One region of the Geodermatophilus sp. SYSU D00867 genome, then DNA from elsewhere that is predicted to be linked to it. Evidence: riboswitches for the same ligand, from Rfam matches in the RefSeq annotation. Region 1 holds a riboswitch; each other region holds the start of a gene.
What was found. A riboswitch is a leader RNA that binds a small molecule or an ion and turns the genes downstream of it on or off. The one in region 1 is predicted to bind cyclic di-AMP.

Region 1 (9,622 bases):
GTCCGGGTCCTGGTCGGCGGTCGGCCAGTACGCCTCCATGAGCTCGTAGGTGACCCGGCCCTCGAGGAAGGCGCTCTTGGTCGCGAGCTCCTCGTTGAAGTGCCCGTGCAGCTCCTCGTCGACGCGGTGCCAGCCCAGGTCGTGGTCCGGCCCCTCGAAGTAGCCGTCCAGCGACAGCATCATGTGCACGACGATCTTCCGCATCCGTCCTCCTGGTCTCCGGCCCGGTCCGGGAGCTCGGACCGGCGGACGGGGACGAAGTCATCGGTCCCGCCTCCCGGGAGCCGCCCCGGGGGACACGGCGGCGCGACCTCACACCGCCGGGCGCTGTGCCGGTACCTCCTGGAAGGCGCGGACCTCGATCCGCGCGCCGAGCGCCCGGGACGCCTTCGCCGCCCAGGAGACGGCCGCCGCCCGGTCCGGCGCCTCGACGACCCAGAAGCCGCCGAGGTACTCCGGCGCCTGCGTGTACGGCCCGTCGGTGAGGGCGAGGTCGTCCCCGGTGTGGTCGACGGTGACCGCGGTCGACGGCGGGTGCAGCCCACCGGCGAAGACCAGCGCGCCGGACGCCGCCAGCTCCTCCAGGAAGGCGCCGGCCGCCGCCAGGGCGGCCTCCAGCTCGGCGGGGTCCATCGTGGCCATCGTCGGTTCCTCGGCCGAGTCGTGCGGCATGGACAGCAGGTACTGCGTCACGGGTCCTCCCGGGTGGTCGCCGCGGCCCGTCCGGCCGCTCCACGAGAGGGACCCCGGTCGCCGCATCGACTCATCGGTCGGGTCCCGTCGGTGGGGTCGCCTGGCGGCGACACACCGGCAGCCACCCGCGACCGGGCCCGGACGACCGGACGCCGTCGACCCGGTCGTGCGCGGATCGGCGGAGGGGGACGACGGACGAGTCGGCCTGCCGATCCGGGGCCGGCTGTTCAGCGCCTGGTCTCGTACCTGGTCAGGAGCACGCCGCCGGGGAACGTCCGGGTCTCCACCAGGTCCAGGTCCACCCGGTCGTCCAGGGCCGGGAAGAACGGCGTGCCGCCGCCCACCAGGACCGGGTGGGTGACGAGCGCGTACTCGTCGATCAGCCCGGCCCGCATGGCCGCCGCGGCGAGGGTGGCGCCGCCGACGTCCATGGGACCGCCGTCCCCGGCCTTGAGCCGGGTGATCTCGGTGACGGCGTCGCCGGTGACCAGGCGGGCGTTCCCGTCGACCGCGCTGGCCGTCGAGGAGAACACCACCTTCGGCATGTCCCGCCAGCGGCGGGCGTACTCGATCTGCGCCGGTGTGGCGCCGGGCTGCTGGTCGGCGGTCGGCCAGTGGGAGCTCATCGTCTCCCACAGTCTGCGCCCGTACAGCGCCAGGCCCGTGGCCCCCACCCGGTCGGACCACCACTGGAACAGCTCGTCGCTCGGCACGCTCCAGCCGAGGTCGTCGCCGGGCGCGGCGACGTAGCCGTCCAGGCTCAGGTTCATGGCGAAGGTCAGTCTCCGCATCGCGTGGCCTCCCGTGGGTCGGTGTTCGGCGTACGGACCGACACGGCGCGGAGAACTGACCGGTCGGACCACACCGAGGGCCGGTCGACCACCGCGCCGAGCGGATGCCGCGTACGAGGAGGGACGACGACCGGCACAGCGCCCCGTGGGACGGGTCGCCGCCTCGTCGTCCGGCCGCTCGACGTCCACGCCGCCGGGTCGCAGGGGCCGCGTGACGCGAGCCGGATCATCCCGGAGCCGATCGTGGTCAGCACCCGCAGCCGGGAAGAGGGCGAGCCGACCTCGGCCGACGATCGCCGTGACCGACCGACGTCAGCCACCTCTGGCCCGGCTCCGGCGACCGGCCGAGGGCCGCCGCCGACCCCGTTCCCGGCCGAGCGGCGGACCCCGCGCGGACCGGCGCCGCGCCCTGACCGCAGACCCGCAGGTCACGGCGGGCGACGGACGAGTCGGCCTGTACGCCGGGTTCTGTCCTCGGGCGCCTCGCGGCCTCCCGATGGGCGGTCATCCATCTAGGCCCGCCGTTGCCGGCGGGCTCGAGCGGTCCACCCGCAGGCTCGGGCGGGCAGCCCTCGAACGCCTGCGCAGGACGGTGTCCGGTCGCCCGGCCACCGCCCCTTCTCGACCTTGCTCCGGGTGGGGTTTACCGAGCCGCACCGGTCACCCGGTGCGCTGGTGGTCTCTTACACCACCGTTTCACCCTCACCAGCAGCGGACTGCTGGCGGTCTGTTCTCTGTGGCACTGTCCCGCGGGTCACCCCGGGTCGCCGTTAGCGACCACCCTGCCCTGTGGAGCCCGGACGTTCCTCGGCGACGGGGTCTCCCCCGCCGACGCGACCGCCCGGCCGACTCGTCCGTCGTGCCGACCAGTCTACGGACCCCCTCAGCGGAACTGCTCAGTCCGCGCTGCGGGCTCCCGCGGACGCTCCTACGGTGGCTCCGTCCGGCCGGTCGTCACGTCCTCCACCGGGGGAACCGAGCCGGGTGCCGCCGAGTCGCGGCCACCGCGGTGGCCGTGAGCCGGGGACCCACCGCACCACCGGGGTGAGTCCCACCTCCCGGACCCGGGAGGGGGTAGGGCGCAGTTCCCCGCCCGAACCCGTCAGCTGACCCGGTAGGCGGCCACGGGAGAACGGAGAACCACCACGGGGTGCGCCGACGGCGCCTGCCCCGGCGTGCCCCGCACTCTGCGACGAGCGCCGCGACCCGCCCACCTCCGCCGGTCGCCGCGCCTCCACGGACCGGAAACGACCGGCCTCGCGTCGGCCTGCCCTCCAGCAGCCGCCCGCCGCCCGGCCGCGTCCCGGCCCGTCCCGCAGGTCCCCCCACGCGACGGGTGACCGCCGAGCCACGGACGGCGCCACGCGGAACCGACGTCAGGAGCTCTCCTCGTCATGCCCTCGAACAGCAAGCGCACGATCCGCCGGACCCTCACGGCCGGCGCCCTCGCCGTCGCCTTCGGCCTCAGCGGCCAGTCGGTGGCCCAGGCCGACTGGGACGGCCCCCGCCGGGACGGGTCGAACGGCTGGTCCCAGGACCGGGGAGGAGCCGCGGCGCCCGCGCCCGCGGCCCCCGCCGCCCCCGCGGCCGCACCGGCAGCCGCCCCCGCCGCCCCCGCGGCGGTGTCCACGAACCTCACCGGCGCGCCGACCGCCTCCTCGACCTCCTACAGCGCCTGGGCGGCGCACGTCCGCCCCGTCGTCGCCGAGGTCGTGCAGCAGTGCGGGGTGTCCACCGTGCTCACCCGCCCCGGGCACTCCCCCACCCAGCAGCTCGCCGCGGACTTCATGGTCTACGCCGACTCCGCCAAGGGGAACGCCGTGGCCCAGTACGTCATCGACAACGCCGCGCGCATGGGCGTCGACTACGTCATCTGGAAGCAGCGGATCTTCGTGATCGGGAGCTCCGGCTGGCGGGCGATGGAGGACCGCGGGTCCCCCACCGCCAACCACATGGACCACGTCCACGTGAGCTTCAACCCCTGACCGGCCCGGACGCGGCCCCGGGCGCACCCCGGGGCCGCGTCCGGCCTCAGCCGGCGTACAGCGCGAAGCCGGCCACCCGCCGGCCGTCGACGACCGGGGTCGCCGTGTCGACCTGTCGCCGGGCCTGCTCCTCGACCGGGTCGGCCGACAGCGCCTGCAGGTAGCGGCGGTGCTCGGCCAGCGAGGCCACCGCCCGGTCGACGACGTCGGTCACGTCGACGGTGTGCGTGACCCCCACCGGCGTGGAGACGGCGGTCCAGCGCACCCCGCGCCAGGGCTCCGGGTCGGCGAGCTCGGCGAAGATCCACTCGTTGGCCGCGTCGCCGACGGCGTCGACCACCGCCCGGCCCAGCACCCGGTGGTCGGCGCTGTTCCAGTAGCCGAGCGGGGCGCCCGGCGGCGTCCACGTGTCGCCGAAGTGCAGCGTGACCACGAGGTCGGGGCGGTGCCGCCGGATCGCCGCCGCGACCGCCCGCCGCAGGTCCAGCCCCTCGGTCAGCCGCCCGTCGGGGTGGCCGAGGAACTCGACCATCGACACGCCGACCACCGCGGCCGCGGCCCGCTGCTCGCGCTCGCGCAGCGGCCCGGCGGCCTCCGGCGGCAGCCCGGCGATGCCGGCCTCGCCGCTGGTGGCCATCACGTACCGGACGTCGCGCCCGGCCGCCGTCCACGCCGCGACGGCGGCCGCGCAGCCGTACTCCACGTCGTCGGGGTGGGCGACGACGACCAGGGCGCGCTGCCAGTCCTCGGGGAACGCCTCCGTCATGCGGGCAGTCTGCCCGCGGCCGCTGACGCTCAGCGCCCTCGGGCCACCCGCAGCGCCGCGGCGATCATCGGCGCCTGCAGCGGCAGCCGGACCACCGCCGCGGCCAGCATCGCCGGCCGCCCGCGCGCCACGCGGAGGTGGTGCAGGTGGGCCGGCACGAACGACGCCAGGAGCGCGGCCGCGGCCCGTCCCCCGGCCCGGCGGCTCGCCGGCGCGGCCAGCAGCGCGGCGGTGCCGACCTCGGCGACCCCGCTGACGAGCACCCAGGCGCGGGCGTCGCCGAGCTCGGGCGGCACCAGCCACTCGAACGTCCGCGGCCGCACCAGGTGCAGCACGCCGGAGCCGCCGAGGGCGGCGGCCAGCCAGGTCGCCGGGGCGGGGAGTCGCACGCACCGACCGTAGGCTGGCGCCCCGTGACGGCCGCCGACCTCCTGATCGCGGCCGCGGTGGCCCTGGGCGCGGGGGCGGTCAACTCGATCGCCGGCGGCGGGTCGCTGATCCTCTTCCCCACCCTGGTCGGGCTGGGCCTGGGCACCGTGGCGGCCAACGTCACCAACTCGGTGGCGCAGTGGCCGGGCTACCTCGGCGGGATGGCCGGGTTCCGCCGCGAGTACGCCGGTCAGCGCGACCGGCTGGTGCGGCTCGGTGCGGTCTCGGCGCTGGGTGGCGTCGCCGGCAGCGTGCTGCTGCTGACCACGCCGAGCCAGGCCTTCGACGTCGTCGTGCCGGTGCTCGTGCTGCTGGCCAGCCTGCTGCTCGCGGTGCAGCCGCTGCTCACCCGCCGGCTGCGCGACCGCGACGACGGCGCCGTCCGCGACCCGTGGTGGCTGTACCTCGCGCTGTTCCTCGCCACCGTCTACGGCGGCTACTTCGGCGGCGCGCTCGGCGTCATCCTCGTCGGGGTGCTCGGGACGGCACTGCACCGGCTGCCGCTGGCCAACGCGCTGAAGTCGGCGTTCTCCGCGGTGACGGCGACGGTCACGCTGGTCGTGTTCGGCGTCTTCGGGCCGGTGGCCTGGCAGGTGGTCGCCGTCGCGGCGCCGGCCAGTCTGGTCGGCGGGTTCCTCGGCGCCCGGGTGGCCGGCCGCATCCCCGCGACGCCGCTGCGGGTGCTGATCGTGGTCTTCGGCGTCGCGGTGTCCGTCTACCTCTTCACGCGGTGACGTGCTGGAACGGCCCCGCTGCAGGGTCCCGCCGCGAGCTCGCGAGCGGCGGGGGGCAGCGGGGTCCTTCTACTCACCGCCGCGGCCGGGCTCTCCGATGGCGATCATCGCCTCGACGGCGCGGCGGGCGCGGGCGGCGGTCTCCGGGTCGACGTCGACGGCGCCCTCGCCGGTGCGCAGCGTGTGCAGCAGCTTGGCCGGGGTGATCATCTTCATGTAGCGGCAGGCCGCGCGGCTGTTCATCGGGATGAACGACGTCCCGCTGTTGAGCGCCCGCAGCTGGTGCAGGATGCCGACCTCGGTGGCGACGAGCACCTGGCCCGACGAGGTCCGCGCCGCGGCCTCGACCATGCCGCCGGTGGACAGCACGCGGGTGCGGTCGGCGGGCAGGTCGCCGTGGCTGACCAGGTCGAGCACCGAGGTGGTGCAGCCGCACTCGGGGTGCACGAGGATCTCGGCGTCCGGGTGCGCGGCCACCTGCGCGCGGACGTCGGCCGGGCTGATGCCCGCGTGCACGTGGCACTCGCCCGCCCACACGTGGATGTTCGACCGCCCGGTCACGCGCTTGACGTGCGCGCCGAGGAACTGGTCGGGGCAGAACAGGACCTCGCGGTCCTCGGGGATGGACCGGATGACGTCGGCGGCGTTCGACGAGGTGCAGCAGACGTCGGTCTCCGCCTTCACCGCCGCGGTGGTGTTGACGTAGCTGACGACGACGGCGCCCGGGTGCTGGGCCTTCCACTCGCGCAGCTGCTCGGCGGTGATCGAGTCGGCCAGGGAGCAGCCGGCGGCGTGGTCGGGCAGCAGCACCGTCTTGTCCGGCGAGAGGATCTTCGCCGTCTCGGCCATGAAGTGGACGCCGCAGAACACGATCTCGCGGGCGTCGGTCTGCGCCGCGACCCGCGACAGGTGGAGGGAGTCGCCGGTGAAGTGGGCGACGTCCTGGATCTCGGGCACCTGGTAGTTGTGCGCGAGCACCACCGCACCGCGCTCGTCGGCGAGCCGGCGGACCTCCGCCGCCCAGTTCTCGTACTCGGCGGCCGACAGGGTGCGCTCGTCGCCGGCGACGGTGGGGGTGGCGGGCGCGATGGTCGCGGTCACGGGGCTCCTCGGAGTGCGGGGGGCTCATCGTCCCCGGAGCGCCGCGGCGGGCGGCGGCGGGGGTGTCCGGTGCAACACCGGGCCGCCCGGCCCGCTTCCCGCTCCGGGGCGTCAGCGACGCACGTCGTAGACCAGGTGGGTCACCCGCCTGCCCTGCACCACCACCGGGTCCTCGAACTGGATCTCCGGCGGGCCGCCGGCGCCGAAGTACGGCCGCCCCGAGCCCAGGACCACCGGGACCAGCGCCAGCACCACCCGGTCGACCAGGCCCGCGCGCAGCGCCTGCCCGCCGACGTCCCCGGCGCTCACCGTGACGTCCCGGTCGCCGGCGAGCTCCCTCGCCCGCCCGATCGCGGCCGGCACGTCGGGCGCGAAGGTGAACGGCGCGGTGGCGCGGTGCGGCCAGTCGTCGGCCGGCCGGTGGGTGACCACGACGACGTGCTCGCCGTTGGGGGGCACGCCGCCCCAGCCGTCGGTGATGTCGAACAGCCGGCGCCCGCAGACCATGACGCCCACCCGCGTCGCCATGTCGGTGAGGAACTCCGCCGTCTCCGCGGTCACGCGGAAGGGCCGGTCCGGATCGCTGAAGGTCATCTCGACGTCGCCGTTGGCGTACCAGTCGAACAGCGGCCCGGGCATGTCGTCGTCCCGCCCGACGTACCCGTCCAGCGACACCGCCGCGAACAGCACCACCCGGCCCATGGCGCACCTCCTCGCTCCCGGCTCCGGGGCGGAGCCGCCTGCAGGGGAGACCGGCGGGCGTTCGTCAACTCATCGGTTGAGTGTCCTCAGCGCAGGTGGGCGGTGTCGTTCACCAGCCGGACCGAGGTGCGGCCGTCGGAGCTCCACGCCACCGTCGACAGCGACGCCGCCTCGAGGAACACCCGGTGCACCACCTCGTCGCCGGCGCCGAGGCCCGCGGCGAGCAGCAGCTTGATCGGGGTCACGTGGCTGACCACGAGCACCGTCCTCCCGGCGTGCCGCTCGAGCAGCCGCTCCCGGGCGCGGGCGACGCGGCGCGACACGTCGGCCACCGACTCGCCGCCCGGCGCGGCCACCGTCACGTCGCTCGCGAAGCGGCGGGCGGCCAGCGGGTGCCGCTGCTGCGCCTCGGTGGCGGTGAGCCCCTCGAGGTCGCCGAAGTCGAGCTCGACCAGGTCGTCGTCGAGCTCCACCGGCAGGCCCAGCGCGCCGGCCACGACCTCCGCGGTCTCCCGCGTGCGGCGCAGCGGCGAGGCGACGACGACCTCGATGCCCAGCTCCTTCGCCCGCACCGCGGCCGCCTCGGCCTCCGCGCGCCCGGTGGCCGACAGCGGCAGGTCGTTGCGGCCGCTGTACCGCCGCTCGGGGGTGTGCTCGGTGCGCCCGTGCCGCAGCAGGTGCGTCACCGTGGTCACCGGCGGCGCGGGTTCGGCGGCCGGCTGGACGTCGTCCTCCACCACGGTCGGCTCGGCGGCGAGGTCGCGGTGCACCGGCCGGCCGTCCATCGCGCTGTTGGCGAGCGCGTCGGCGGCGCCGTTCTGCGCGCGCGGCACCCAGGTGTAGCGGACGCTGCCCAGCTGCCGGGCGAGATCGCGGGCCTGGACGGCGAGCTTCTGCATGTCCGGGTGCTTGATCTTCCAGCGCCCCGACATCTGCTCGACGACGAGCTTGGAGTCCATCCGCACCTCGACGTCGGCGCTCGCGCCTCCGCCGCCACAGAGGTCCAGCGCCGCCTGCAGCCCGGCCACCAGCCCGCCGTACTCGGCGACGTTGTTCGTCGCCCGGCCGACCGACGCCGCGCGCTCGGCGAGCACCCGCCCGGTGGCGGCGTCGCGCACCAGCGCGCCGTAGCCGGCCGGGCCCGGGTTGCCCCGCGAGCCGCCGTCGGCCTCGACGACGAGACGGCGGGTCACAGGCCCGACTCGGCGGTGCGCACGAGGATCCGGCCGCAGTTCTCGCAGCGGACCACCTCGTGCGGGTCGGCGTTGCGGACGGCGGCGAGTTCCCGGCCGTTCAGCTCGATCCGGCAGCCCTGGCACTGCCGGGCCTTGAGCACCGCCGCGCCGGTGGTGCCGGTCTGGGTGCGGATGCGGTCGTAGAGCGCCAGCAGCGGGGCGGAGATGCCGCCGGCGACCTCCGCGCGCTTCGCCTCGTGCCGGGCGGTGGAGTCGGCGATGTCGGCGAGGGCGTCGTCGCGCAGCTGCTCGGCCCGCTCCCGGTCGGCGACGGCGGCGGCACGCCCGGTCTGGGCGTCGGCCAGCGCGGCGTCGGCGGTCTCCCGGCGCTCCATGAGCTCGAGCACCTGGTCCTCGAGGTCGGACTGCCGCCGGGCGAGCGACTGCAGCTCCGACTGCAGCGAGGTGATCTCCTTCGGCGTCGCCGCCCCGGAGTCGATCCGCGACCGGTCGCGGTCGGCCCGCTGCCGGACGGTGTCGACGTCGGCCTCGAGCCGCCGCTGCTCGCGGTCGAGGTCGCGCACCTCGGTCTCCGCGCGGACCTCGGCCTCGGCGAAGGTGCGTTCGGACTCCGCGGCGGCCTCGACCGCGGCGACCTCCGGCAGCGTGCGCTTCCGGTGGGCGAGCTGGGTGAGCGCGACGTCCTCGTCGGCCAGGGCCAGCAGCTTCTGCTGCTCGAAGTGGTCGGCCTTCACCCGCTCAACCTACCTGCGGCCGGTCGCCTCCCCCGTCGTGCCGCGGGCCGTGCCGGGCGGCGCGGACTCCAGCGGGTCGGGGAGGTCGCGGAAGGTCGGGTCCTCCCGCTCGGCGGTGTAGTCGCTCTCCGCCGTCCCGTCGACGCCGTCGTCCACCTTGGCCGCGCGCAGCGCCATCGTCGCCAGCACCGTGACGACCAGGTTGACCAGCAGCGCGAGGAAGCCCGCGTAGACGCTGGACTGCGCGTCCAGGCCCAGCTTGGACAGGGCGAACGCCGACCCGCCGAAGTGCTCGCGGAGGACCGTGCCGTCCGGCGCCAGCCGCGGGATGTTGTAGAGCATCAGCAGGCCCGCGGCCATGCCCGCGACCCACCCGGCGATGAGCGCGCCGCGGTGCAGCCAGCGGGTGTAGAGGCCGAGGGCGACCGCGGGCAGCGTCTGCAGGATGATCACGCCGCCGATGAGCTGCAGGTCGATGGAGAACTGCGGGT
Region 2 (9,622 bases), on a different contig from region 1:
GGCCGGCCGGGCCGCGACGTCGACGGCTTCCGCCGCAGCCACCTGGACGCCGCGACGGCGCAGCGGATGCTGGCGCGGCTGACCTCCCCGCAGCAGGTGGCCCGCTACGAGGACGTGCAGCTGGTGGCGCTGCTGACCACCGAGCCGACCCAGCTCGAGGAGTTCCTCGCCGGCACCCTGGGCCGGCTGGCCACCGCCGACCCCGACACCCGCGAGGCGGTGCTGACCTACGTGCGGGAGCTCGGCAACGCCTCCCGCACCGCCGAGCGGCTGTACACCCACCGCAACACCGTGCTGCGCCGGCTGGCCCGCGCCGACGAGCTGCTGCCCCGGCCGCTGGCCGAGAACGTCCTCGGCGTGGCCGCGGCGTTGGAGGTGCTGCGCTGGCGCGGCGCGGCGGACTGACGCCCGGCCGGAGCGGACCGACGCGTACCGGTCCGGGGTCGTGACGTCCGTCACTCCGAGGTGGACGATGGGCGGACAGCAGGTGTCGCGCAGGGGGGAGCCCCGGGATGAGCGTCCTCCACCGAGCCGCCACCGCCCGGCGCGCCCTGGCCGCCACGGCGCGCCTCGCGGTGACCGGCGCGCAGGTCGCCGCCGCGCCGGCCGTGCTCACCGCCGGCCTGCTCGGCGTCTCCACCCGCGCCGCGGTGCGCACGGCGGAGGACCTGACCAGCCGGGTCACCGGCCGGCCGGTCGACCTCACCGAGGCCGCCGTCTCCGGCGTCCGGGCCGCCGGCACGCTGCTCACCGGCGCCGACCCGCTGCCCACCGGCCGGCTGCGGGAGCTCGCGCGGGTCGCCGCCGGCATGTTCGAGCCCGACGGCGGGCGGCACACGCCGCGGGTGTGGGCCGACGGGGACCTGGTGCAGGTCGAGCTGCCCGAGTGCGCCCCCGGCGCGCCGCCCGACGCCGGCCGCACGCTGCGCGCGCGCCTCGAGCGGCTCGAGGGCGTGCAGTGGGCCACGGTCAACGAGGTCCTCGGCCGGGCGCTGGTCGCCGTCGACACGCGGCGGGTGGGCGTGGACGACGTCGTCGGGACGGTGCGCACGCTGCAGGACGCCGGCGACCGGCGGGACGTCCTGCGCCAGCCGGCCGACCACCCCGCCGACCTCGAGCCGCTCCTCGCGACGGCGACGGCGCTGGCGGTGGACGCCCTCGGCGTCCTGACCGCGCTCACCGCCCGGGCGCTGCCGATCCCCGCCCTGTCGCGGCACGCCACGCTCGCGGTCACGCTGGTCGACACGCAGGACTGGATCACCGAGCTGCTCGCCCGGCGGATCGGCCGGTACGGCACCCGCCTGGTCCTCGAGGGGCTCTCCGCCGTGCTGCACTCGGCCACCCAGAGCCCGGTCGTCCCGGCGCTCAACGCGGCCGCCTCCGCCCAGCAGGTGCTCGAGGTCCGGGCCCGGCGGCAGGTGTGGCGGCGCCGGGAGGAGCAGCTGTGCCGGCCCGAGCCGGACGGGACCGAGCCGGAGGACCCGGCCCCGGCCGCCCGCGCCGGGGAGCGGCCGGTGCCCCTCCCGCCCGGCGCGGTCGACCGCTACCAGGGCCGGATGGGCCCGACGACGACCGGCGCCGTGCTGGCCGTCCTCGCCCTGACCGGCCGCCCCGGCCGCGCCGCCGACCTGGTCAAGGCGCTCACGCCCAGGGCCGCGCTGGCGGGCCGCGAGTCCTTCGCCGCCACCCTCGACTGGCTGCTGTGCCGCGCGGGTGTGCTGCCCCTGGACGGCACGGCCTACCGCCGGCTCGACCGCGTCGACTGCGTGGTGGTCGACGGGGCGACCCTGTGCACCGGCCCGCCGGTCGTCCTGGAGGCCACCGCCGAGGCCGACGGGTGGGACACCGCCGCCGTGTGGACGGCGGCGGCGCGGCTGCTGGCCGACGGCGACGGCGCGGGCGGCACCCGGCTCGGCCCGCCGCGGGGAGCGCCGGACGCGCCGGGGGCGGCGCTGCGCACGCTGTACGCCGGGCGCCGGCGGGTGGGCACCGTCCTGGTCGCCCCCGAGCTCGACCCGCACGCCGAGGCGCTGCTGACCGCCGCCGCCGGCACCGGCGCACGCCTGGTGCTCACCGCGCACGCCGGCAGCCGGGAGATCGCCGGCGTCGCCGGGGAGATCGCGCCCGCGGACGAGCCGCTGGCCGGCGTCGTCCGCCGGCTGCAGGCCGACGGGCACGGGGTGCTGCTGGTCTCCTCCGCCGACGCGGCCGCGCTGCTGGCCGCCGACGTCGCGGTGGCCCCCGTGCGGCCCGACCGGGCGCCGGCCTGGGCGGCGGACCTGGTGACCGGGACCGGCCTGGCCGACGCCTGCCGGGTGGTGCGGGCCGTGACCGACGCGCGGCGGCTGGCCCGCCGGTCGGTGCAGAGCGCGGTCACCGGCAACGTGCTGGGCGGGCTGCTGGCCGCCGTCGGCTCGGCCCGCGGCGGGCAGCGGCGGGCGACGACCCCGGGCAAGTCCGCGACGCTGTGGACGATGCTCGACGGCACCGTGACGGCGGTCCGCGCCGCCCGCCGGCCCCCGCCGCCCCCGTCGGTGCACACGCCGTGGCACGCCCTCGACCCCGACGACGTCCTGCGCCGGCTGGCGGACCTGCCCCGGGACGGCGACGCCCCGCCCGGCCCGCTGACCCGCGCGTGGCGGCGGGTGGGCGGCACGGCCGTGGTCCGGGTGCCCGTCCGGTTCGGCCGCACCGTCGCCGCGGAGCTCGCCGACCCGCTCACCCCCGTCCTGGGCGCCGGCGCCGGCGCCACCGCCGTGCTGGGCGAGACCGCGGACGCGTTCCTGGTCGGCGGGGTCACGGTCGGCAACGCGCTGCTCGGCGCGGCGCAGCGGATGCGCGCGGAGACGGCGCTGGCCTCGCTGCTGCTGCAGCAGGACGCCCGCGTCCGCCGGGAGGCCGACGGCGGTGAGGAGGAGGTGCCGTCGAGCGCGCTGCGGGTGGGTGACGTGGTCCTCGTCGGCTCCGGTGACGTGGTGACCGCCGACGCGCGGCTGCTGGCCGCCGAGGACCTCGAGGCCGACGAGTCCAGCCTCACCGGCGAGTCCCTCGCGGTGGCCAAGTCGGTGGCCCCGACGCCGGGCGCCGAGGTGCCCGACCGGCGCTGCATGCTCTTCGACGGCACGACCGTCGTGGCCGGCACCGGCCGCGCGGTCGTCGTCGCCGTCGGCCCGGCCACCCAGGCGGGCCGGGCGGCGCGGGCGGCCGGGCGCGGGGCGCCGCCGGCCGGCGTCCAGGCCCGGCTGGCCGAGCTCACCCGCTCGGTGCTGCCGCTGACGCTGGCCGGCGGCGGGACCGTCGCCGCCCTCGGCGTGCTGTGGCGGCGGCCGCTGCGCGAGGCGGTCAGCTCCGGGGTCGCGGTCGCCGTCGCGGCCGTCCCCGAGGGGCTGCCGCTGGTCGCGACCGTCGCCCAGCAGGCGGCGGCCCGGCGGCTGTCGCGGGACGGGGTGGTGGTGCGCAGCGCCCGGGTGCTGGAGGCGCTCGGCCGGGTGGACACCGTCTGCTTCGACAAGACCGGCACGCTGACCGAGAACCGGCTGCGGGTGGCCCGGCTGCTGCCCCTCGGGGACGGTCCGGACGACGGCGAGGACGGCCTGCTGCGCCTGGCCGCGGCCGGGATCGGCGCCGGCGACACCGACGCGCACGAGACCGACCGCGCCGTCGACGCCGCCGCCACCGACCGCGGCATGGCCGGCGGCGGCGAGCCGGAGGCCTCGGTGCCCTTCGCCACCGGCCGCGGGTTCTCGGCGGCGCTGCGCTCGGGCCGGCTGGTGGTCAAGGGCGCGCCGGAGGTCGTGCTGCGGCTGTGCACCGACCCGGGCGACGCCGCGGACCGGGTGCGGGAGCTGGCCTGCGACGGGCTGCGGGTGCTCGCCGTCGCCGACCGCGCGGTGGACGGCCGGCCCGACGACCTCGAGGCGGCGGCGACCGGGCTGACCCTGCGCGGCCTGGTGGGCCTGGCCGACACCGTCCGCGGCTCGTCGGCCGCGGCGGTCGAGCAGCTGACCGCGGCAGGCGTCCGGGTGCTCGTGGCCACCGGCGACCACCCGGAGACCGCCGCCGCGATCGCCGCCGAGGCCGGGGTCCCCGACGCCGGCCGGGTGGTCACCGGCGCGCAGCTGGCGCGGGCGTCGGAGTCCGAGCGGACCGCGCTGGTGCGCGAGGCGGCGGTGTTCGCCCGGCTGACGCCGGAGCAGAAGGTGCTGCTCGTCGGCGCCCTGCGCCGCGCCGGCGCCACGCTGGCCATGACCGGCGACGGCATCAACGACGCCGCCGCGATCCGGCTGGCCGACGTCGGGGTCGGGGTGGCCGGCGCCGAGTCGCCCGCCGCCCGCAGCGCCGCCGACCTCGTGATCACCGACCGGGACCTGACCCGGCTGGTCGACGCCGTCGCCGAGGGCCGCGCGCTGTGGTCCCGCGTCCGGGACGCCGTCGCCATCCTCGTCGGGGGCAACGCCGGCGAGGTCGCGTTCACCGTGCTCGGCTCCGCGCTGGGCGGCCGCGCGCCGCTGGGCACCCGGCAGCTGCTGCTGGTCAACCTGCTCACCGACATGTTCCCGGCGCTGGCCGTCGCCGTGGCCCGCCCGCGGGCGGCCGCCCCGGCCGCGGACGGCGGGCCGCTGGCCGGCCACCCGCTCGCCCCGGTGCTGCTCGCCGGCCCGTACCGCGGCTTCGCCGACGCGGTGCGCCGCCTGGTCGCCGTCCGCGGGGTGGCCACCGCCGCCGGCGCGACCGGCGCGTGGGCCACCGGCCGCGTCACCGGCCTGCGCCGGCGGGCCAGCACGATGGGGCTCGCCGCGCTGATCGCCACCCAGCTCGGGCAGACCGCCTGGGCCGGGCGGCGCAGCCCGCTGGTGCTGGCCACCGCGGCCGGGTCGCTGGTTGCCCTGGCCGCGGTCGTGCAGACCCCCGGGCTCAGCCGGTTCTTCGGCTGCACCCCGCTGGACCCGCTGTCCTGGCTGGTCGTCCTCGGCTGGGCCGCGGCCGGCACCGCCGGCGCGGAGGTCGTCCCGGCCCTGGCCCGCCGGTGGCCGGGTCAGGACGCGACGCGCTCCGGCGCGCCCGACCGGGAGGACCGGGTCATCGCCCAGCCGGCCAGCGCGGCCACCGGGAACATCAGCACCCCGTAGACCGCCGCCGGGACGGCCAGCTCCACGCTGCCGAGGACGCTGATCGCCACCGTGATCGCCAGCGTGCTGTTGTGCACGCCGATCTCGAAGGCGCAGGCGACCGCCTGCCGGTGGCCGACGCCGAGCGCGCGCGGCACGGCGAACCCGGCCAGCAGGCTGAGCGCGCAGAAGGCGAGCGCGACCAGCCCGACCTCGCGCAGGTACCCGGCCACGTCCTCCCGCTCGGCCACCACGGTCCCGGCGATCACCAGGGCGAGCACGACCGCGGACAGCACCCGCACCGGCCGGTCCATCCGCTCGGCGAACGCCGGCGCCGCCCGCCGCACCAGCATGCCGAGCGCCACCGGCACCAGCACGATCGCGAACACCTGCACGGTCTTGCCGAACTGCAGGCCGATCGACCCGGCGCCGGGCGGGTCGAAGACGGTCACGGCGAGGTTGGTCACCAGCGGCAGCGTCACGACGGCGAGCAGCGAGTTGACCGCCGTCAGCGAGACGTTGAGCGCGACGTCGCCACGGAACAGGTGGCTGAACAGGTTCGCCGTCGTCCCGCCGGGCGAGGCGGCCAGCAGCACCATCCCCACCGCCAGCACGGGCTCCAGGCCGGTGGCCACCACGAGGCCGAAGCACAGGGCCGGCAGGACCAGCAGCTGCAGGCCGAGGGCGACGACGGCGGCGCGCGGCCGGCGGGTGACCCGCGCGAAGTCGTCGACGGTGAGCGACAGCCCCAGCCCGAACATGATCACGGCCAGGGCGGCGGGCAGGGCGACGGTGCTGAGGGCCGAGTCCACGGGCGACCTCCGGAACGGCCGCGGCCCCGTCGCCGCGGATCGCCCGGATCCTGGCGGACCGGAGTCCGGCCGCGCGAGCACCGGCACGCGTCCGGGGGAGCCGCCGTGGGCGGTCCGGTGGTTGACGGGGCGTCCGGGCGGGAACCCACCCGGGGTCGCCCACCCGGCAGGGGGAGCGGCCGCGCAGCTCCCGGTGGGGGCCGGAGGAGGCGGGGCGCACCCGCCCGCGTCGGACGGGACGGAGTCGGGCAGTGACCACGGTGCAGCGGGGGAGCCGGACCCTGGGGGACCGCTACGAGCTGCAGGAGGTCATCGCCACCGGCGGCATGGGCCAGGTCTGGCGGGGCCGGGACCACCTGCTCGCCCGGCCGGTCGCGGTCAAGGTGCTGCGCAGCGAGTACGCCGACGACCCGACCTTCCTCGCCCGCTTCCGCAACGAGGCCCGGCACGCGGCGGCGCTCACCCACCCCAACATCGCCACCGTCCTGGACTACGGCGAGGGCACCGACGACGCCACCGGCGAGCACCTGGCCTACCTGGTGATGGAGCTGGTCGAGGGGGCGCCGCTGTCCACCCTCATCGAGACCGAGGGCCCGCTGGACCCCGGTGCCGCCCTCTCGGTGCTGCGCCAGGCCGCGGCCGCCCTCGCCGAGGCGCACCGCGGTGGCGTCGTCCACCGCGACGTCAAGCCCTCGAACATCCTCGTGCGGCCCGACGGGCGGGTGAAGCTCACCGACTTCGGCATCGCCTGGTCGGCCGAGTGCGTGCCGCTCACCCAGACCGGCCAGGTCATCGGCACCGCGCAGTACATGTCCCCGGAGCAGGCCGCCGGCGAGCGGGTCGGCCCGGCCAGCGACGTCTACGCCCTCGGCCTGGTCGGCTACGAGTCGCTGACCGGCCACGCCGCCTTCACCGGCACCAACCCGGTCACCGTCGCGCTCAAGCAGGTCCGCGAGCAGCCCGAGCCGCTGCCCGACGACCTGCCGCCCGACGTCAAGGAGCTCATCGGTGCCGCGCTGACCAAGGACCCCGGCGCCCGCCTGCCCGACGGCGCCGCCTTCCTGGCCGCGGTCGAGGAGGCCCTGGACCCCCGGGCCGCCCCCGTGCCGCCCACCCGCCCGGTGGCGGCCGCCGCCCCCGTCCCCGGGCCGGTCCCGGAGCCCGCGCCGGTCCCCGGGCCGGAGCCGCGCCGGCGCCGGCGGGCGCTGGTCCTGCTGCCGCTGCTGCTGGTCGCGCTCGTCGTCGGCGGCGTGCTGTTCACCACGACCCGCGCCGGTGACGTGCCGGTGGCCGACGCCGCCGAGACGCAGCAGGCCGGGATCGTGCTGCGGGCCGCGGACTTCCTCGGCCGCCCGGTGGCCGAGGTCACCGACGACCTGACCGCCCTCGGTCTCACCGTCGGCCAGCGCGGCGAGCAGACCCCGGACGCGGCTCCCGGCACCGTCGTCGGCCTGGACCCGGTGGACGTGGAGCTGGCCGCCGGCGACCGGGTGCAGGTGGTCGCCGCCGTCGCACCCGACACCGCGGTGCCCGAGCCCGAGGCGCCCGCCGCCGGGCCCGGCCCGTCCGGTGGGTCCGCGCCGGAGGCCCCCGCGGCGACGCCGGAGGCGCCCGCCGCGGACAGCAGCACCCCCGGGACCCCGACGCCGGAGGCCCCGGGCCCGGAGGCCACCACCCCCGAGGTCACGACCCCCGAGGTCACGACCCCCGAGGTCACGACCCCCGAGGCGCCCGCTCCCGAGGCGACCACGGCGGAGAGCCCCGGGTCCGCGGGCACGGCGCCAGAGAGCACGCCCGAGGCCCCGGAGAGCACCCCGTCCGGCAGCACGACGCCGGAACCGCCGGCGCCGGCGACCGGGACGCCCGGGGACACCGCCCCGCCGGCGACGGGGGAGTCCCCGGCCCCGGACGCGGGGACGACGTCGACCGGTGGGGCGCCGGCGACCTCCCCGGCCCCGGACGCCGGCGCCGGCGGGACCGTCCCGCCGGAACCGGCCTGGGACGGCTCCCCGGCGGGACCGTCCCGGTGAACCCGGGGCTAGGGTCCGACGCCATGTCGACGAGGTCGCGGGTCGAGCCGACGGGGAGCGTCCGGGAGCTGGGTCTGCCCGCGCGGGCGGTGGGCGCGCTGACCCGCGCCGGGATCACCACCGTCGAGCAGCTGTCCGCGCTGACCCGCCGCGAGCTGGCCGCCGTCCCCGGGCTGGGACCGGCGATGGTGGCCGCCGTCCGCGCGGTCGTCCCCGAGCCCGTGGCGGTGGGGCTATGGCCGCTGCCCGACGAGGACGACGCGCCGCCGTCCCCGGCGATCCCGTCGTTCGACTCGTTGCGCGCCCCGCGCCGCCGGACCGCGTTCGACGTCCTCGTGCCCGAGGAGGACCCGGGGGAGCCCGCCGGTCCGTCGGTGGTGGCGCCGTCGGACGGGGCCTCCGGCGGGACGCCGGAGGAGGACGAGGAGCCGACCCCCGCCGGGCCGCCCCCCTCCGCCGCGCCGGCCGCCCCGGCGCCGCGGCCGGCCGAGTGGGCCGACCTCGCCGCCCTCGGCGCGCGCGGCGTCCGGGCCGCCGCGGTCCTGCCCTGGCGGGTGACCGGGTGGTGGCTGCGCCTGCCGCTGCGCGTCGTCGGGCGGCTGCGCACCCGCCCCTGACCGGCGTGTGGTCCCCGCCACGGAACGCGGCCGCGGTTTGTCACGGACGGGTAACGGCCGTTACCGTGGCCGAGGCCGTCCGGCCCCGTCCCCGCCAGGGGACCCGGGCGGTCGCCGCCGAGTCGCCCCCTGGGCGAGCCGGGGACCCACCGCAGTACTGGGGTGAATCCCGCACCGGACCCGTGCGTCCGGGCGGGTAGGGCTGCTTCCCGCCCGAACCCGTCAGCTAACTCGGCAGGCGGCTGACGGGAGACCTGCACCCATGCCCTCGAGCACCACCCCCGGCCGCCCCGGCGCGTCCGCAGACCGTTCCGACCGCCGCCGCCCGCCGGCCGCGCACCGCCGTCCGGGCCTGTACCTGGGCGTCGCCGCCGCCGGCGCGGTCCTGGTCAACGTCCTGGTCGGCCCGCAGCCGGCCGCCACCGCCGAGGCCGGGACGGCGAGCGGGTCGGTCGCCGTCGCCGAGGCGCTGGGGCTGTCGGCGCAGTCCGGCCCGGTGACCGCCACCGCCCCGCCGGACCTGGCGCCGCTCGAGGACCTCGCCGCCACCCGCAGCTCGCGGGAGGCCGCCGAGACCGCGGCCCAGCAGTCGCAGGCCGCCGCCGACCAGGCCACCGTCGACCGGCAGCGGGCCGAGGCCGAGGCCGCCGCCCGCGCCGCCGCGGAGGCCGCCGCAGCCGCCGCGGCCGCCGAGGCCGCCGCCGCGGCGGAGGCCGCCGCAGCCGCCGAGGCCGCCGAGGCCGCCGAGGCCGAGGAGGAGGCCGGCCCGGCGGAGACCGCGGGCACCACCGTCGTCTCGGCCGTCGCCCGCATCACCAACAGCACCGGTCCGGTCGAGCCGCAGGTGCAGGCCGCCGCGGACGCCGTCGTCAGCAACGTGCCGGGGGCGGACGCGATCACCCTGGGCGGCACCCGCGCCAGCGCGGCCGACCCGGGCGGCCACCCCTCCGGCAGGGCGCTGGACTACATGGTCATGACCGACGCCGCCCTCGGCGACGCGATCGTCGCCTACCACCGCGCGCACTGGGACGAGCTCGGCGTCGACTACCTGATCT
Region 3 (9,622 bases), on a different contig from region 1:
GCGACCGCGTCCGCACACGACCTGGACGGAGCCCCCCATCGACGCCGTCGACCGGCAGCTGATCGACCTGCTGCGCGCCAACGGCCGCGCCAGCATCGCCGAGCTGGCCCGGCAGGTCGGGCTCTCCGCGCCGGCCGTGCACGAGCGCGTGGGCAAGCTGGAGGCCTCCGGCGTGGTCCTCGGCTACCGCGCCGTCGTCGACCCGGCCGCCCTCGGGCTCGACGTCACCGCGCTGATCGGCGTCATCGAGAGCGACGCCGTCGACGACACCGGCGTGGAGGCGGCGCTGCGGGCGATGCCCGAGGTCGAGGACTGCTGGCGGGTCGCCGGCAGCGAGGGCTACGTGCTCAAGGTCCGGGTGACCGACATCCCGGCACTCGAGGCCGCCATCAACGCGTTGAACAGGATCGAGGGCGTCGCCCGCACCCGCACGACCGTCGTGCTCTCCACGAAGTGGGAGGGCCGGACGGGATGACGCCCGACAGCACGCAGGAGGACAGCAGCATGGCCGAGAGCACCACCCCGGGCGCGCCCACCGGCGGTCCCGCGACCCCGCCGCGGATCGCGCCGTGGCTGCTGCTCTACACGCTCGGCCGGCTGGTCATCGCCGTCGCGCTCGTCGCGCTCATCTGGCTGGTCGGTCTGCCCGGCTTCCCGGCGCTGCTGTTCGGCCTGCTGCTGTCGATGCCGGTGGCGCTGGTGCTGCTGCGCCCGGTCCGCGACAAGCTGACCGAGGGCCTGGCCGCCCGCAGCGTCGCCCGCCGCACCCGCAAGGAGCAGCTGCGCGCCCGGCTGTCGGGCGACGCCGCCGCCTGAGCCCGCCTCAGCCCGACAGGGCGAGCCCGGCGCCGAGCAGCACGCCGGTGGCCAGGGTGAGCAGGCCGGTGGCCTGCAGCGCGGCGATCAGGGCCGGCCCGCGGCCGCCGGAGAGCACCACCCGCGACGGCGGCACGGCCAGCGGCGCGGCGGCCAGCGCGAGCAGCGCCCACGGCCGGCCCACCCCGATCGCCACGACGACGGCGAACGCGACCGCGAGCAGGCCGACGTAGAACCGCCGGGTCGCGCGGTCGCCGAGCAGCACCGCGAGCGTGCGCTTGCCCACCCGCGCGTCGCCCTCGACGTCGCGCAGGTTGTTGACCACCAGCAGCGCCACCGACAGCAGCCCGATCGGCACCGCGGCGGCCAGCGCCAGCCCCTCGACCCGCCCGGTCTGCACGAACGTCGTCCCGGCGACGGCGACCAGGCCGAAGAACACGAAGACGAACACCTCGCCGAGCGCCCGGTAGCCGTAGGGCAGGGGGCCGCCGGTGTAGGTCCAGGCCGCGGCGATGCACACCGCGCCGACCGCGACCAGCCACCAGCTCGACAGCGCCGCCAGCACCAGCCCCGCGACCCCCGCGACGGCGAAGGACAGCAGCGCCGCCGTCAGCACCGCGCGGGGCGAGGCCGCGCCCGAGCCGACCAGCCGCATCGGCCCGACCCGGACGGCGTCGGTGCCGCGCCTGCCGTCGGAGTAGTCGTTGGCGTAGTTGACCGCCACCTGCAGCGCCAGGGCCACGAGCAGCGCCAGCAGCGCGGGCACGAGCCGGAAGCCGTCGAGCGCGGCCGCGGCGCCGGTGCCCACGAGCACCGGGGCGAGCGCGGCCGGCAGGGTGCGGGGCCGGGCGCCGGCCACCCACTGCGCGGGGGTCGCCATCAACGGACCCCTCCACCCAGGGCGGCCGCCACGCCGCGGCGGTCGGGCTTGCCGGTGTGCAGCGTCGGCACCGACCCGATCAGGTGCAGCTCGCGCGGCGCGGACGGGCCGCCCAGCCGCTCGGCCACCCACGGCCGCAGGGCCGCGAGGTCGGGTGCGGCGCCCGGCGCCGGGACGACGGCGGCCACCACCCGCTGCCCCCACTCGTCGTCGGGCCGGCCGAAGACCACGGCGTCGGCGACGGCGGGGTGCTCGCGCAGCGCCCCCTCGACCGCCTGCGGGGCCACGTTCACCCCGCCGGTGACGACGACGTCGTCGAGCCGCCCGGCCACCGTCAGCCGCCCGTCGGGGCCGACGCTGCCGGCGTCGCGGGTGCGGAACTCCCCGCCGGCGAACGCAGCCGCGGTGCTCTCCGGGTCGCGGCGGTAGCCGAGCGCCAGCACCGGTCCGGCGATCGCGATCCCCTCGTCGTCCGCGCGCACCCGGACGCCGTCGAGCGGGACGCCGTCGTAGACGCACCCGCCCGCGGTCTCGGTCGTGCCGTAGGTGGTCACCACCGCGACGCCGGCCTCGCGGGCGCGCGCCAGCAGCCCCGGGTCGGTGGCCGCGCCACCGACGAGCACCGCGTCGAACGCGCGCAGCGCCGCCGGCTCGCGCTCCAGGTACCGGCGCAGCTGGGTGGGCACCAGCGCGGTGTACCGCCGGCCGGCGGACATCCGCGCCACCGCCGCGGCCAGGTCCTCCCCGGGCGCGGGCACGGTGGGCGCCGTGCCGCCGAGCACCGACCGCACCAGCACCTGCAGCCCGGCGATCGCCGACACCGGCAGCGCGAGCAGCCAGGCGCCCGGGCCGCCGAGCCGGTCGAGGGTCGCCGTCGCCGAGGCCCGCAGCGCCGCGGCCGGCAGCAGCACGCCGCGCGGGCCGCCGGTCGACCCGGAGGTGACGACGACGAGGTCGGCGCCGTCCTCGAGCGGCTCGTCCGGCGCGAGGACCTCCCGCGCGGCCGCCGCGGGCGGCCCGGCCGGGAGGACGGCGAGCGGCGCGGCGCCCTCCAGGCAGGCGCGGACGGCGGGCAGCACGGTGCCGAGGACGGCGTCGGGGGAGTCCGGCGCGGGGAGGACGGTCAGCTGCCGGATCACGGGTCCCGAGGGTACGTCGCGCGCGACATAGGCTTGCGGGCGTGATCACCCCCGCCGGCCTCCCCGAGGGGATCGACCGGCTGGCGGTGTGGTCGGTGCCGATGCGCACCCGCTTCCGCGGCATCGACGTCCGCGACGGCGTGCTCGTGCACGGCCCGGCCGGCTGGGGCGAGTTCTCCCCGTTCTGGGACTACGGCGTGCGGGAGAGCCGCCGCTGGTGGTCGGCCGCCGCCGAGGCCGCGCTGCAGGGCTGGCCCGCGCCGGTGCGCGACGCGGTGCCGGTCAACGCGACCGTCCCCGCGGTGGGCCCCGAGCGGGCGCACGCGATCGTGACCGCGTCGGGCTGCCGGACGGCGAAGGTGAAGGTGGCCGAGCCGGGCCAGACCGCCGGCGACGACCTCGCCCGCGTGGAGGCCGTCCGCGACGCGCTCGGCCCGTCCGGTGCGCTGCGGGTCGACGCCAACGCCGCCTGGGACGTCGACACCGCCGTCGCCCGCATCCGGGAGCTGGACCGGGTGGGTCTGGAGTACGTCGAGCAGCCCTGCGCGACGCTGGCCGAGCTCGCCGCGCTGCGCCGCCGGGTCGACGTCCGGGTCGCCGTCGACGAGGGCGTGCGCCGCGCCGACGACCCGCTGGGCGTCGACCTGCGGGAGGCCGGCGACGTCGTCGTCCTCAAGGTGCAGCCGCTCGGCGGCGTGCGGGCCGCGCTGCGCGTGGCCGAGGCGCACGGGCTGCCGTGCGTGGTCTCCTCCGCGCTGGAGTCCTCGGTGGGCATCGCCGCGGGGGTCGCGCTGGCCGCCGCGCTGCCCGAGCTGCCCTTCGCCTGCGGCCTGGCCACGGTCGCCCTCCTGGACGGCGACGTCACCGACGCCCCGCTGCTGCCGGTGGACGGCGCACTGCCGGTGACCCGGCCCGACCCCGGCCGGCTGGACGCCGTGACCGCGCCGGGCGACGTCACCGCCCGCTGGACGGAGCGGCTGGGCGCGGTGCTGGCCGCGTGAACCCCTCCACCGCGCTGGCCCGCGTGCTGGTCGACGAGCTGGTCCGCGGCGGCGTCCGCGAGGCCGTCGTCGCGCCCGGCTCCCGCTCGGCGCCGGTCGCCCTGGCGCTGGCCGCCGCCGAGCGGGCCGGCGTCCTGCGGCTGCACGTGCGCATCGACGAGCGCACGGCGTCCTTCCTCGCCCTGGGCCTGGCCCGCGCGTCCGGCCGGCCGGTGCCGGTGCTCACCACCTCCGGGACGGCGACCGCGCACCTGCACGCCGCCGTCCTCGAGGCCGACGTCAGCGGGGTGCCGCTGCTGGCGCTGACCGCCGACCGGCCGCCGGAGCTGCGCGGCACCGGCGCCAACCAGACGATCGAGCAGCCGGGCCTGTACGGCGGCGCGGTGCGCTGGGCGGCCGACGTCGGCGTGCCCGAGGCCGGCCGCGAGGCCGCGCAGAACCGCTACTGGCGCTCGGTGGTGTCCCGGGCACTGCTCGCGGCCACCGGCGTCCTGTCCGGCGACCCCGGGCCGGTGCAGTTGGACCTGCCCTTCCGCGACCCGCTGCTGCCCGAGGAGGAGCCCGGCCCGCTGGCGGGCCCGTGGGCCGGCCGGGACGGTGGCGCGCCGTGGACCGCCGGCGCGTCCGCGCCCGCCGCGGCCGCACCGATCGCCGACGGCCCGCGCACGCTCGTCGTCGCCGGGGACGGGCCCGACGCCGCCGGCCGGGCGTGGGCGGCCGGCGCCGCCGCGGCCGGCTGGCCGGTGGTCGCCGAGCCGAGTGGCGGGGCGTGGACCGACGGCGCGGTGCGCGGCGGGGCGCTGCTGCTCGGCGTGCCCGGCTGGCTGGACGCGCACCGGCCCGACCGGGTGGTCGTCGTCGGCCGGCCGACGCTGTCCCGGCCGGTGTCCGCGCTGCTGGCCGACCCGCGGGTGCGCGTGGAGACCGTGGTCGCCGGGCCGCGCTGGCCCGACGCCGGCCGCTCCGCCGCGCTGGTCACCCGCGCCGCCCCGCCGGCCGGGCCGCCCTGCGACCCCGGCTGGTCCGCCGCCTGGCGCGCGGCCGCGGACCGGGTGGGCGCCGCCGTCGACGCCGCCCTGGACGCCGCGCCCGGGCTGACCGCCGCCCGGCTGGCCCGCGACGTCGTCGCCGCGCTGCCGCCGGGGGCGCTGCTGGTGCTCGGCTCCTCCACGCCGGTGCGCGACGTCGACCGGCTCGCCGTCCCGCGCGGCGACGTCGCCGTGCTCGCCAACCGCGGCGTCGCCGGCATCGACGGCACGGTGTCCACCGCCGTCGGCGCCGCGCTGGTCCACGGCGGGCCGGCGGTGGCGCTCATGGGCGACCTGACGTTCCTGCACGACCTGCAGGGGCTGCTCACCGGCGAGGGCGAGCCGCGCCCGGACCTCACCGTGGTGGTGCCCGACAACGACGGGGGCGGGATCTTCGCCCAGCTGGAGCCCGGGCGGCCGGCGTACGCCCACGACTACCGGCGGGTGTTCGGCACGCCGCACGGGCGGGACCTGGTCGCCGTCGCGGCGTCCCTGGGGTGGGAGGCGGTGGCGGTGACCACGCCGGAGGAGCTCGCCGCCGCGCTGGCGCGCGGCGGGCCGCGGGTGGTCGTCGCCCGCACCGACCAGCGCGCGGAGGCCGACCTCGCCGTCGCCCTGCGGGAGGCCGCGGGCCGCGCGCTGGCCTGACCGGTCCGAGGAGCGCCGGAGAGGGCCCGGGCACGGCCCGGGAGCTCGTCCCAGGCCCTCGTGACGGGCCGGTCCGGCACGCGTTCCCGGTGGCCTTCGTCACGGGACCCGGCGCGGACGCGGCGGGGACGGCGCGACCCCGGCAGGGCCCGATCGTGCGCGGCGAGCAGCGGGTTCCGTTACCCGCGCGGTGGTCACGCCGACGTCACGCCGTACCCCACACGCCCCGGCCGAACCGCCGTGTGACCGCCGTCACGACGACAGTCGACATGACGACACGTAACGTTTTGGCTGCGCTCAGCGAACACAGAGCGCGGCGCCGGTCCGCCAAACCCTGCCCACCGGTCGCCCACGTCAACTCCCAGGGCAGGGGTGGGGGACCCACTCTTCCGGCGCGCGACGGCCTACGGGGGCCTGTCGGAGCGCGCCTCGGGGTGAAGCCGCGGACCGCGGCCGGGCACCGATCGCCCGAACCCGACAGCTCACCTCGCCGGCGGTGATCGGGAGATCATCACCATGCCCAAGCACCGCGCACCCCGCTACGTCCGCACCAAGAAGGTCATCGCCAAGGCCCCTGTCGCCGCCGGCGCCGCCGCCGTCGGTCTGGGCGTCCTGAGCTCGCCGGCCTCCGCCTCCACCACCCACGACTGGACCGGCGTCGCCCAGTGCGAGTCCAGTGGCAACTGGAGCATCAACACCGGCAACGGCTACTACGGCGGGCTGCAGTTCAGCCAGTCCACCTGGGCCGCCTTCGGGGGCACCGACCTCGCCCCGCGCGCCGACCTCGCCACCCCGGCCGAGCAGGTCCAGATCGCCGAGGCCGTCCTGGCCGGCCAGGGCGTCGGCGCCTGGCCGACCTGCGGCAAGTACCTGACCGACGGCACCACCGCGGCCGCCGCCGAGGCGCCGGCCGCTCCCGCCGAGCAGGCCGCCCCGGCCGCCGAGGCCCCGGCCGCTCCGGCCGAGCAGCCGGCCGCCGAGCAGGCCGCCCCGGCCGAGCAGGCCGAGGTCAGCACCGAGGAGTACACCGTCCGCTGGCGGGACACGGTGGCGAAGATCGCCGCCGCCCACGGCCAGAGCTGGCGGGAGCTCTACGAGCGCAACGTCGACGTCATCGGCGGCAACCCGAACCGGATCTACCCCGGTCAGGTGCTGGCGCTCAGCGGCTCGACCGCCGCCCCGGCCGAGGCCGCTGCGGCTCCCGCCGCCGAGGCCGCCCCGGCCCCGGTCGCCGCCGCCGGCGAGGCGGCGCCCGCCGCCACCCCGCCGATCGCCGAGGCCGCCCCGCAGGTCGCGCAGGCCTCGGTCGTCGCCGAGATCACGAACACCGCCGGCGCGATCCACGAGGCCGTGCAGGCGGCGGCGAACGCCGTCGTCAGCAACGTCCCGGGCGCCGCGGACATCACCCTCGGCGGCACGCGGGCCAGCGCGGTCGACCCGGACGGTCACCCCTCCGGCAAGGCGCTGGACTACATGGTCATGTCCGACGCCGCCCTCGGCGACGCGATCGCCCAGTACCACGTCGACCACTGGGACGAGCTCGGCGTCGAGTACGTCATCTGGCAGCAGCGCATCCTGACCTCGCCCGACGGCGCCTGGAAGGCGATGGAGGACCGCGGCGGCGCGACCGCCAACCACATGGACCACGTGCACGTGAACTACGTGGGCTGACCTCCGCCTCACCCGACGAGGGCCCCGACCGCGCGCCGCGGCCGGGGCCCTCGTCGTTCCCGGGGCAGGACGGCGGCCGGCCGGGAGCGGGCCGGCTCAGCCCTCGAGCGCGGCCTGGAAGGCGGCGAACTTCGACTGGGTCTCGGCGAGCTCGGCCGCCGGGTCGGAGCCGGCGACGATGCCGCAGCCGGCGAACAGCCGGGCCGAGCACGGGTCGTCGTCGACCAGTTGCGCGCAGCGGAGGGCCAGCCCGAACTCGCCGTCCCCGCGGGCGTCGAGCCAGCCCACCGGCCCGGCGTAGCGGCCGCGGTCCATGCCCTCCAGCTCGGCGATGACCCCGGCGGCGGCCTCGGGCGGGGTGCCGCAGACGGCGGCGGTGGGGTGCGCGGCGTCGACCAGCTCCAGCAGCCCGGCGCGGCCGCGGGCGCCCGAGCGGCGCTGGGTGCCGACGACGTCGGTGGCCAGGTGCCGCACGTTGGGCAGCGTGAGCAGCGAGGGCTGCTCCGGCACCGACAGCGCGGTGCAGAACGGGTCGAGCGCCCGCACGAGCGAGTCGACGGCGAGGGCGTGCTCGGCGCGGTCCTTGGCGCTGGCCAGCAGGCCGGCCGCGAGCCGCTCGTCCTCGGCGCCCGCGCCGCGCGGGGCGGTGCCGGCCAGCACCCGCGCCGACAGCTGCCGGCCGGTGCGGCGCAGCAGCAGCTCGGGGGTGGCGCCGAGCAGCCCGTCGACGGCGAAGGTCCAGCAGTCGGGGAAGCGGGCGGCCAGCCGGTCGAGCAGGCGGCGGGGGTCCAGCGGCACGTCGGCGGTGACCAGCAGGTCGCGCGCGAGCACCACCTTGGCGAGGTCACCGGCGCCGATGCGGCCGATCGCGGCGGACACCGCGCCGCACCACGAGGCGGGGTCGAGCGCGCCGTCGGCGTAGCGCAGCCGCCCCGGCGCGGGGGTCAGCGGCTCGCGGGCCGCCGCCAGCACGTCGCCCGGGTCGGCGTCGCCGGTCGTGGTCACCCAGGCGACGCCGTCGCGGCGGCCGACGACGACCTCGGGGACGACGAACACCGACGTCTCCCGCGCGGGGTCGAACGCGACGCTCGCGAACACGACCGGCCCGGAGCCGGGCACGCCCACCTCGTCGTCGACGGCGAGGGCGGCGCTGCGGTCGGCCCACCAGGCGGCGGCCTCGGCCAGCGCGCCGGCACCGGAGACCTCGAGGCGGTCCGCCTCGCCCCAGCCGACCAGGCCCTCGCCGCGGCGCACCCAGGACAGCGCGCCCTCGCGCGGCAGCAGCGCCAGCAGGTCGGGGGAGTCGGGCAGCGCGACCGTGGTCACGGCGGGCGCGGCGGCGTCCGGGGTGGTCACCGCCGCTGCCGTCACGTCCCCCAGCGTAGGCAGCCGGTAGCGTCGTCCGCCGTGGCAGACCGGCGAGACAGCGCACACACCGCCGGGTCGAGGGCCGGGCTGGACAAGCAGCCGCACGAGGTCGCGGCCATGTTCGACGGCGTCGCCCGCCGCTACGACCTCACCAACACCGTGCTCTCCGGCGGTCGCGACGCCGCCTGGCGGCGGGCCACCCGCGAGGCGCTGGGCGCCCGGCCGGGGGACCTCGTCCTCGACGTCGCCGCCGGCACCGCCGTCTCCACGGTGGAGCTCGCCGCCGGGGGCGTGCGCGCCGTCGCCTGCGACTTCTCCCAGGGGATGCTGCTGGCCGGCGCGGGACGGCCGGTGCCCAAGGTGGCCGGCGACGCGATGGCGCTGCCGTTCGCCGACGCGAGCGTCGACGGGCTGGTCGTCTCCTTCGGCCTGCGCAACGTGGCCGACCCCGACGTCGCGCTGCGCGAGTTCGCCCGGGTCGTCCGGCCGGGCGGGCGGCTCGTCGTCTGCGAGTTCTCCAGCCCCACCTGGAAGCCGTTCCGCACCGTCTACACCGAGTACCTCATGCGGGCGCTGCCGCGGATCGCCCGCGCGGTGAGCAGCAACCCCGACGCCTACGTCTACCTGGCCGAGTCGATCCGCGCCTGGCCCGATCAGCCGGCGCTCGCCGCCCGCATCCAGGCCGCCGGGTGGACCGACGTCGCCTGGCGCAACCTCACCGGCGGCGTCGTCGCGCTGCACCGCGCCGTCCGCCCCTGACGGGCCGCCGGCGAGGGCTCCCGCGGCACGCCCACGGGGATAGCGTCGCCGCATGACGACACCGACACCGATGCCCGAGCCGCCCGGTCCGTCGCCGTCCCCGGTCGACCCGATCTCCCCGCCGTCGCCGGCCCCGCTGCCGCAGCCGAGCCCCACCGACCCGAGCGCCCCGCCGCCGTCGGGACCCCAGCCCGTCTGACCCGGGCCGCGCGGTGGACGGCCGCCCGTACCGCGACCGGCGCGACGCCGGCCGGCAGCTCGCCGCGCGCCTGACCGACCCCGCCCGTCCCCCCGCCGTGCCGCTCGGCCCCG

Region 2: another riboswitch for cyclic di-AMP. It lies ahead of ACI8AK_RS13835 (hypothetical protein); the one in region 1 lies ahead of ACI8AK_RS19975 (hypothetical protein).
Region 3: another riboswitch for cyclic di-AMP. It lies ahead of ACI8AK_RS00395 (transglycosylase family protein); the one in region 1 lies ahead of ACI8AK_RS19975 (hypothetical protein).

Annotation. Positions count from the first base shown of each region.
Region 1 covers NZ_JBJGZC010000025.1:21,612-31,233, forward strand. Annotated here, with positions in the region: gene ACI8AK_RS19955 (dihydrofolate reductase family protein) at 1-204, opposite strand, end outside; gene ACI8AK_RS19960 (YciI family protein) at 313-693, opposite strand; gene ACI8AK_RS19965 (dihydrofolate reductase family protein) at 921-1,484, opposite strand; RNA gene rnpB (RNase P RNA component class A) at 1,926-2,337, opposite strand; cyclic di-AMP (ydaO/yuaA leader) riboswitch at 2,463-2,620, shown strand; gene ACI8AK_RS19975 (hypothetical protein) at 2,879-3,469, shown strand; gene ACI8AK_RS19980 (PIG-L deacetylase family protein) at 3,516-4,235, opposite strand; gene ACI8AK_RS19985 (DoxX family protein) at 4,265-4,624, opposite strand; gene ACI8AK_RS19990 (sulfite exporter TauE/SafE family protein) at 4,649-5,398, shown strand; gene nadA (quinolinate synthase NadA) at 5,468-6,499, opposite strand; gene ACI8AK_RS20000 (dihydrofolate reductase family protein) at 6,611-7,201, opposite strand; gene ACI8AK_RS20005 (bifunctional RNase H/acid phosphatase) at 7,288-8,394, opposite strand; gene ACI8AK_RS20010 (zinc ribbon domain-containing protein) at 8,391-9,131, opposite strand; gene mctP (monocarboxylate uptake permease MctP) at 9,141-9,622, opposite strand, start outside.
Region 2 covers NZ_JBJGZC010000013.1:47,712-57,333, reverse strand. Annotated here, with positions in the region: gene ACI8AK_RS13860 (PucR family transcriptional regulator) at 1-405, shown strand, start outside; gene ACI8AK_RS13855 (HAD-IC family P-type ATPase) at 513-5,129, shown strand; gene ACI8AK_RS13850 (bile acid:sodium symporter family protein) at 5,036-5,920, opposite strand; gene ACI8AK_RS13845 (protein kinase domain-containing protein) at 6,172-7,950, shown strand; gene ACI8AK_RS13840 (DNA-directed RNA polymerase subunit alpha C-terminal domain-containing protein) at 7,974-8,567, shown strand; cyclic di-AMP (ydaO/yuaA leader) riboswitch at 8,673-8,823, shown strand; gene ACI8AK_RS13835 (hypothetical protein) at 8,830-9,622, shown strand, end outside.
Region 3 covers NZ_JBJGZC010000001.1:64,328-73,949, forward strand. Annotated here, with positions in the region: gene ACI8AK_RS00365 (Lrp/AsnC family transcriptional regulator) at 38-475, shown strand; gene ACI8AK_RS00370 (DUF4229 domain-containing protein) at 505-816, shown strand; gene ACI8AK_RS00375 (1,4-dihydroxy-2-naphthoate polyprenyltransferase) at 824-1,696, opposite strand; gene menE (o-succinylbenzoate--CoA ligase) at 1,696-2,835, opposite strand; gene ACI8AK_RS00385 (o-succinylbenzoate synthase) at 2,877-3,836, shown strand; gene menD (2-succinyl-5-enolpyruvyl-6-hydroxy-3-cyclohexene-1-carboxylic-acid synthase) at 3,833-5,512, shown strand; cyclic di-AMP (ydaO/yuaA leader) riboswitch at 5,855-6,024, shown strand; gene ACI8AK_RS00395 (transglycosylase family protein) at 6,029-7,183, shown strand; gene ACI8AK_RS00400 (isochorismate synthase) at 7,280-8,554, opposite strand; gene ACI8AK_RS00405 (demethylmenaquinone methyltransferase) at 8,591-9,310, shown strand; gene ACI8AK_RS00410 (phosphoribosyltransferase) at 9,523-9,622, shown strand, end outside.